2 regions of the Vibrio sp. DNB22_10_4 genome follow, and region 2 is predicted to be linked to the other one. Evidence: predicted binding sites of a transcription regulator. Region 2 holds the regulator's gene; the other holds the start of a gene.
The links. The regulator CRP, encoded in region 2, controls carbon source genes, mostly activating them, when cyclic AMP is high. The targets are predictions, from matches to a motif close to TGTGANNNNNNTCACA.
Positions count from the first base shown of each region.

Region 1: the regulator CRP is predicted to act here: its motif matches at 1,667-1,682, upstream of ACVA6Q_RS01335 (glycogen/starch/alpha-glucan phosphorylase).

Region 1 covers NZ_JBNNXW010000001.1:331,610-336,041, forward strand. The annotation lists gene malT (HTH-type transcriptional regulator MalT) at 1-1,315, opposite strand, end outside; gene ACVA6Q_RS01335 (glycogen/starch/alpha-glucan phosphorylase) at 1,858-4,311, shown strand; gene malQ (4-alpha-glucanotransferase) at 4,410-4,432, shown strand, end outside.
Region 2 covers NZ_JBNNXW010000020.1:10,464-14,895, forward strand. The annotation lists gene ACVA6Q_RS22975 (YheU family protein) at 16-228, shown strand; gene ACVA6Q_RS22980 (phosphoribulokinase) at 356-1,225, shown strand; gene crp (cAMP-activated global transcriptional regulator CRP) at 1,469-2,101, shown strand; gene ACVA6Q_RS22990 (2-oxoadipate dioxygenase/decarboxylase family protein) at 2,313-3,104, opposite strand; gene astD (succinylglutamate-semialdehyde dehydrogenase) at 3,115-4,432, opposite strand, start outside.

The DNA of each region.
Region 1 (4,432 bases), on a different contig from region 2:
TTTCTTCACCAGCTTTGGCAATCAGCTCGCCCACTTCATTGTATCGGTGTTGGCTCTGTGCCAACCAAGCTTGCAATACACATAGCTTCGGCTGACTGTAAAGCTGATCAGCACTTAACACACCAATGGCATCTTCCAGGGTGGTTAATTCGCCGTGGTTAAACATCTTCCAGCCAAACTCCAGCAAGATACTCGCCACCAAATCTGCGTTGTTAGCAAGGCGCGCGTGGCGTAGTGCTTGGTGAGGGACTTTCTGTTCTAGCCAAGCGTTAGCCGCGGCTAGGTGCAAGTCGTTCTCTTGCTGTGGAATTCGTGCTTTACGTTCGTGCGATAAGAACTCAGCAAATAAGTTATGGAACCTAAACCAGTTGTTCTCTCCCTCTAATGGATAGATGAACAGACCAAAGCGGTTGAGTGACTCGATCATACTGAGTGCGTCGTCACGTTTGGTCAGTGCGGTGACTAAGTTGTCATTGAAGTGATCAAGCACCGAGCACTGCATTAAGAAATGACGGGTTTCTTTATCAAGTAGATCAAACACTTCTTCAACAAGGTAGTCCCAAAGGTGTGCGTGATTGAACTGAGAGATAGTCTCTACCGATTGGGCCAGTGTGCGCTTTTGATGTTGTGCTTGAAGGGCGAAAAGCTGCAGTGCCGATGGCCAGCCTTCCACATAGGTGCGAAGCGTATTCGCGGTTTCGTTATCGATCTCACTGGCAAGGCGCTGGCTAAAGAAACGCGTGGTTTCTTCAGTATCGAAGGCAAGCAACTCGTTACCAATTTCAATCATGAGATCGCGAACGCGCAGGTTCGCTGTACCCAGTGGTGGGTTACCTCGGCTGGTGACGACCAAAGTAATGTTGTCTGGCATGTGCTTTAGGAAAAAGCGCATTGCTTCATGGATGTCTTCGTCGCTGATGAGGTGGTAGTCATCCAGAACGATATAACACTCATGGTGGTAGCTGGTTAGTTCAGCGAACACCTCGCTAAACAGGGAATGCAAAGAAGAAAACTGTCGGCGCTCTGCCAACTTTTGCGCATTTGGGCAACTGTTGCTGGTGGCTTTGTTGATGGCTTGCAGCAGGTAGTTGACGAAGCGAAATGGGTCATTATCACTTTCATCAATGCTGTACCAACCTACATGAGGTTTGTCCGAGAGCCATTGAGCGGCCATGGTGGTTTTGCCGTAACCGGCTGGCGAGCGAAATAATACCAGTTTATAGAAAGGCGCCTGTGCAAGCAGGTCTAAAACTCGAGGACGAACAATGGCATTGTGTAAGCGGCCAGGTCGAGTCAACTTTGAAGGAATCCACATGAGTTATTTCCTACGATTATTATTTTCAATGCCCTTGGGGTGGAGGGCGTGTTTACCACAGCTTTGTTGAGCCAGCTCGAAGATATAAAACAGTAGGTTATACAGTTTTTGATCAAGCGCTCGGTTTTGATTATTGTGTGGTCAATCCCTCGACTACGCCTCGGATTTGTGATCTCTGTCACTATATCCTTGATGTGGTAGGGGAGATTGGTCTGCCATGTATACAAAATTTTGGGAAATTTTGATTCTTTTTTGCGGGTAACTGTGATCTTCACAACAATTTTTGTAATTAGTTATCCGCCGGATAGTATTTCTTTCTTAGTTCGTGGCTAGATTAAAAACTGAGCTTGGCGTGATCGCAATCACCTGAAAAAACCGAATCAGAGAGCGGAATGGGAGATCGATCACTAAGTGGAGGGGAGTACGCCCTCTACGCCCTCCTCACTCATCCTCCAGGGAGTCGGACTTAGGAGGATGTTTATGGATACGTCACCATGCACGATATGTGACAGATGGATAAAACTTGAAAGTGAGATTTCGTAATGAAACCTGCGCAACAGAAAAAATTTGATAAAGCTTCTTTCCAAGAAAGTGTTAAAAAACACCTATCAGCAACGTATGCAACGACAGTAGAAACTGCGACAGAACGTCAGTGGTATCTAGCAATGGGTCGTGCGCTTGCTGAGCTAACGACTTTTGACCTGCTTGAAACTGAAGCGGACGAGCGCATCAAGGGCGCGAAAAGTGTTAACTACCTATCTCTAGAATTCCTAATCGGTCGTCTAACAGGTAACAACCTAATCAGCATGGGTCTGTACGAGCAAGTTACAGATGCAATGGCTGAACTAGGTCACAACCTAACTGACCTTCTAGAAGAAGAGCGTGACCCATCACTTGGTAACGGTGGTCTAGGTCGTCTAGCAGCATGTTTCATGGATTCATGTGCAGCTCAAGAATTCCCAACTGTAGGCTATGGTCTTCACTACGAATACGGTCTATTCAAGCAGTCATTCGAAGATGGTCGTCAAAAAGAAGCGCCTGATGCATGGCGTGCTGTTGAAGGCTACCCGTGGGAAGTCGCTCGTCCAGAGCTTGCACAAGAGATTGGTTTCTTTGGTCACGTTGAAGTTGTAAACGTTGATGGCAAAGAAGTACGTCAATGGGTTCCTGGTATGTCTGTAAAAGCAATGCCTTGGGATCTTCCAATTGTTGGTTACGAGTCAGATACAGTTTACCCACTGCGTCTTTGGGAATGTCAGGCAATTGCTCCATTCTCTCTAGAGAGCTTCAACAATGGTGATTACTTCGAAGCACAGCACGCGCTAATCGATGCGGGTAACATCACTAAGGTTCTATACCCGAACGATAACCACGAGAAAGGTAAGACTCTGCGTCTAATGCAGCAGTACTTCCACTCAGCGGCGTCTGTACGTGACATCCTACGTCGTCACGAAGCAGCAGGTTACACGCTAGCGGATCTTCCTAAGCAAGAAACCATTCAGCTTAACGATACGCACCCAACCATTGCTATCCCTGAACTGATGCGCATCCTTCTAGATGAGAAAGGTTTGAGCTGGGATGAGGCGTGGGCGATTTCTTCTAAGACTTTCGCATACACAAACCACACTCTACTTCCAGAAGCACTAGAGACTTGGTCTGAGTCGCTAATCCAGCGTCTACTTCCACGTCACATGGAAATCATCTTTGAAATCAACCACCGCTTCCTACAAGAAGTACGTGCAATGTGGCCTGGTGATGGTGAGAAACAAGCGAAGCTTTCTATCATCCAAGAAGGTTTCCACCGCATGGTTCGTATGGCTAACCTATGTGTTATCGGTTCATACGCAGTGAACGGTGTAGCAGCACTTCACTCTCAGCTAGTGAAAACAGATCTGTTCCCTGAATTCCACGAGATGTACCCAACTCGTCTACATAATGTAACGAACGGTGTGACACCACGTCGTTGGTTGAAATTCTGTAACCCAGGTCTATCGGCTCTTATCACTGAGAAGATTGGTTCTGAGTGGCCAGCTAAGCTTGAGCAGCTGGAAGGTATCGCGAAATTCGCTGATGACGCTAAGTTCCAGAAAGACTACATGGCTGTTAAGAAGCAGAACAAACAGCGTCTAGCTGACTGGGTTAAAGCGAACATGGGTATCGAGCTAGATACGAATGCTATCTTTGATGTGATGATCAAGCGCCTACACGAGTACAAGCGCCAGCAGCTTGATTTGCTACACGTGTTGTCTCTGTATCACCGTTTATTGAATGACCCAACATTTGATATGACGCCACGCGTTGTATTCTTCGGCTCTAAAGCTGCACCGGGTTACCACTTAGCGAAAGAGATCATCTTTGCGATTAACAAGGTTGCTGAGAAAGTAAACAACGACCCACGCCTAGGCGGTAAGCTGAAAGTGGTATTCATTCCTGACTACCGTGTAAGTATGGCTGAAATGTTGATTCCAGCTGCTGACGTTTCTCAGCAAATTTCTATGGCAGGTAAAGAAGCATCAGGTACAGGTAACATGAAGATGGCTCTTAACGGCGCACTAACTATCGGTACGATGGACGGTGCTAACGTTGAGATCCGTGAAGAAGTCGGTGACGAGAACATCTACATCTTCGGTCTAGAGGTTGATGGTGTGAAACGCACGCAAGCGGCAGGTTACAACCCTTACGACTTCTACAACGCTGACCCACTACTGAAGGCATCTCTAGACCTACTGCTAGGTGAAGAGTTTACTCCAGGTCAACCAGGTCTACTACGTGCAACATACGACAGCCTACTAGATGGTGGTGACCCGTACTTATGTCTTGCTGACTTCGCATCTTACGTGAAGGCGCATGAAGACATGGACGCGCAATACCGTGACCAAGCGGGTTGGGCGAAGAAAGCGATTCTAAACACGGCGCTAGTTGGCAAGTTCAGCTCAGACCGTTCGATTCGCGATTACGTGAATAACATTTGGAAGCTTGAATCAGTTTCACGCTAACAAATTTAACCAAGGTACCGAAAGGTACCTTGGTTTTTACTTGAATTAATAATAACCCTACCGATTTGAAGGTTAAGAGAAGTCCTTCGGAGAGAGCGATGACAGAACAAACAGCATTAAA
Region 2 (4,432 bases):
AATTGAGAGGTATTTATGATCATCCCATGGCAACAGATTGACGCAGACACGCTAGATAACCTTATTAAAGAGTTCGTGCTGCGCGAAGGCACCGACTATGGTGAGTCGGAAATATCGCTAGATGATAAAGTTCGCCATGTTCGTAGCCAGCTCGAAAGCGGTGAGGCCGTCATCGTTTTCTCTGAACTGCACGAAACCGTCGACATTAAATCGCGTCGCTCGCTGTAATTTTTCGGTAGCTGCGCAAGTAGCTGCTATATTGAAAGGCTATTGAACTGAAATTGGCCTACAAGGTCTAACTCCTTATGTGAGTTAGCAAATTTATAACGACAATTACAAATACACAGGAAGTGTCATGTCAGCAAAACACCCGATCATTGCTGTAACGGGCTCCTCTGGAGCTGGAACCACCACAACGTCAGAAGCATTTCGCAAGATGTTCAACATGATGAGCGTCAAGCCTGCATTTATTGAAGGTGATAGCTTTCACCGTTTTACTCGTCCAGAGATGGACATCGAGATCCGCAAAGCCAAAGATCAAGGTAAACACATCAGCTACTTTGGCCCCCAAGCGAACGACTTCCCTGCGCTTGAAGAGTTTTTTCGCAACTATGGGCAAAATGGTACTGGCCAGTTCCGCCGCTACCTACACACCTTCGATGAGGCCGTGCCTTATAATCAAATGCCAGGCACCTTCACTCCATGGCAAGACCTACCTGAGAATAGCGATGTGCTGTTTTATGAAGGCCTACACGGCGGCGTTGTAGATGGCGATGTCAATGCTGCGCAGCACGTTGACCTGCTTATCGGCATGGTGCCTATCGTTAACCTCGAGTGGATCCAAAAATTCGTACGAGACACCCGCGATCGTGGTCACTCTCGAGAAGCGGTCACTGACTCAATTGTTCGCTCGATGGACGACTACTTAAGCTACATTACACCGCAATTTTCACGCACACACATTAACTTCCAGCGCGTCCCAACCGTGGACACTTCAAACCCGCTCAATGCGAAAGGCATTCCGAGTTTGGATGAGAGTTTTGTGGTGATTCGCTTGCGTGGTATCAAGAATGTCGACTTCCCGTACTTACTAGCGATGATTGATGGTTCGTTCATGTCACGTCACAACACCATCGTAGTGCCGGGCGGTAAGATGAGTTTTGCGATGGAGCTAATCGTCAGACCAATACTTCAGCAACTTATAGAAACGGGAAAAATAGGTTAGGAAATGTGAGCCAAATCAGCCTGTTTTTTTGTATCGTGATCATGTGCACAGTTTTGTATAGATAAATACGCTTTTGACACGATTAAAATCAAGAAAAGCGGCGCAAAAAAGGATACTATTTCTAGGAAATAGAAGATCGCTTGCGCCATCTTCAAAGTGCTTTTATGCTAGTAGGTCTTAACCAACGGGCTTGCTAACAAATATGGAAAGCAGCAAGCATACCCTGCAGAGGAAGTAAGATATATGGTTCTAGGTAAACCTCAAACCGACCCAACGTTAGAGTGGTTCCTTTCACACTGCCACATTCACAAGTACCCATCAAAGAGCACGCTTATTCATGCGGGCGAGAAAGCAGAAACGCTTTACTACATCGTCAAAGGCTCTGTAGCGGTACTGATTAAAGATGAAGAAGGCAAAGAGATGATCTTGTCTTACCTAAACCAAGGTGACTTCATCGGTGAACTTGGCTTGTTCGAAGAGGACCAAGAACGTACGGCATGGGTACGAGCAAAATCACCTTGTGAAGTTGCGGAAATCTCATTCAAGAAGTTCCGTCAGCTTATCCAAGTTAACCCAGACATTCTAATGCGCTTATCTGCTCAGATGGCAAGTCGTCTACAAGTGACTAGCCAAAAAGTAGGTGACCTAGCATTCCTAGACGTAACGGGTCGTATTGCACAGACGCTACTTAACCTAGCGAAACAACCTGATGCAATGACTCACCCAGACGGCATGCAAATCAAGATCACTCGTCAAGAGATTGGCCAAATCGTTGGTTGTTCTCGCGAGACAGTAGGTCGTATTCTTAAGATGCTAGAAGAGCAGAACCTAATTTCTGCCCACGGTAAGACAATCGTGGTTTACGGTACTCGCTAAGAGCACGTAACAAGATTTAAAAAGCCACCCTCGGGTGGCTTTTTTGTTTCAAATTTATCGTCACCCCTGCGCAGGAATGACGGGCCTTGAGATATCACCCTAACCCCGAATAGTCGTCACCCCTGCGCAGGCAGGGGTCTTCTTTAAGCGCGCACCAAGCCTCTAGTAGATTCCTGCCTGCGCAGGAATGACGGCGCTGTAGGGTTTATCGTTACTGATGCGTACTTTCAAAGATTTTATCTGCCGATGCAGCAACAAAACCTTGGTAAAAACTGCCATCGGCTAGCTGGTAACGTTTAGCAAACTCATAGAAGCCACCTGGAATCAACTGATCACCATCAGTAAATGCCACGGACACTTTGTCTGCCATGGTCGAGGATTGCTCTAGCAGCACCTCTGGTGAGCCTTTCACTTCCCCGCCCGATTCATTAATCGCAAACCCAGCATCACGAAGGTGCTGATTGACCTCAACTACTTCGGCAAAGCAGTCAAGCTGATTCACGCTCACCGTGAAGTGATTGGCGCCATAACCGTGAGCAGCAAGCCATGAGGCATACTCACTTTCTTGTGCCAACATTTGGAAGTCTTGATAGCTTAAGTCCCACAAACGGCCACCATATAAGAACTCAGCAGAGGAAAGCTTAGGGCTGTCCACCTGTGCCACTAACTTAGCCACGATATCTTGAAGCGATTGAGAGCACTCTTCTACTCGCAACTCGCTGATAAACACCTTAGGAAGCAAAGCATCGCTATGTTCTAGGTGTATCGCAGTCAGCTTTTTGGCTTCAAAGTCGTAATGGCCACTGACCTCGTAACCAAGATCTAGAAACGGCTTAGCTAGTGTGTCGATACCCAGTGGCGCGACATTAAAGGTTCGCAGCGCAATATGGTCATTGATAAGCGACTCATCTTCTCTAAGCAAGTCGTGCACCTTATGTGCCGATGGGCACAAGCGAGTGATATAGTCTTGCCACAAGTGGCCAAATAACGCGTCAACAGTCATAGCACGCTCCTTATAGTTCGATGCCAGGGCTTAAAGTCGCAGGAAGAACGGTGTTATCGCCCTCCATTGATGCCATAGGGTAAGCGCAGTAATCTGCTGCATAAAACGCACTTGGACGAAGGTTGCCAGACGCGCCCGGACCGCCAAACGGCGCATCACCACTGGCTCCTGTAAGCTGACGGTTGCGGTTTACAATGCCTGCTCGGATGTGGTCTGTGAAATATTGCCACTCCTCATCACGCTCTGAGATAAGCCCTGCCGACAAACCAAATCGGGTATCGTTGGCCAGCTCTACCGCTTGTTCAAGAGTTTCGTAGCGCACCAGTTGTAGCAGCGGCCCAAAGTACTCTTCATCAGGAAGCTCATCGATATCAGTGGCATCTAACAGTGCTGGCGTCACGAAGGCGGCTTTCAAGCGTTTTGCTTCTACTAGGCTCTTACCGCCTAGCTTCACCAACTCAGCTTGCGCTGCAATAATATGGTCAGCGGCCTGCTCTGAGATCTGCGGGCCCATAAATGGCGCAGGCTGTGCAAACGGCTCATCGATACGGATCTTATTAATAGCAGACACTAGGCTTTCTACTAGTTGATCACCTTTTTCACCAAATGGCACATAAAGGCGTCGTGCGCAGGTACAACGCTGTCCAGCACTGATGTAGGCCGATTGCAAAATGGTGTACACCGCCGCATCAACATCACCAAACGCTTCACTGACGACAAGCGGATTGTTACCGCCCATCTCGAGCGCCAGCATCTTGCCAGGCTGACCAGCAAATTGACGATGCAGGATATGCCCTGTGTTGGCGCTACCAGTAAACAGCACGCCATCAATGCCTTTCGAATCAGCAAGAGCGATACCCGTCTCTTTACCACCTTGAACAAGGTTAATAACACCGGCAGGCAGTCCCACTTCCTCCCAGATTTTCATTGCAAGTTCGCCGACTAGTGGAGTTTGCTCTGAGGGTTTAAAGACCACTGTGTTCCCTGCCAACAGCGCTGGCACGATATGGCCATTTGGCAAGTGTCCCGGAAAGTTATAAGGACCAAACACTGCCATAACACCAAGTGGCCTGTGACGGAGGACGATTTGGTTTCCAGCTGCTTTGCGTTGGTTCTCACCAGTGCGTTGATGGTAAGCACGTATCGAAATGGCAATTTTACCGGCCATCGCGCCGGCTTCAGTGCGGGTTTCCCATAACGGCTTGCCCGTTTCTTTGGCAATCGCAATAGCAATCTCTTCACTACGTTCTTTAACCTTGTCGGCAAACGCCAGCACAATAGCCTCACGTTCCGCAAACGGTCTTTTTTTCCACTCAACAAACGCCTTG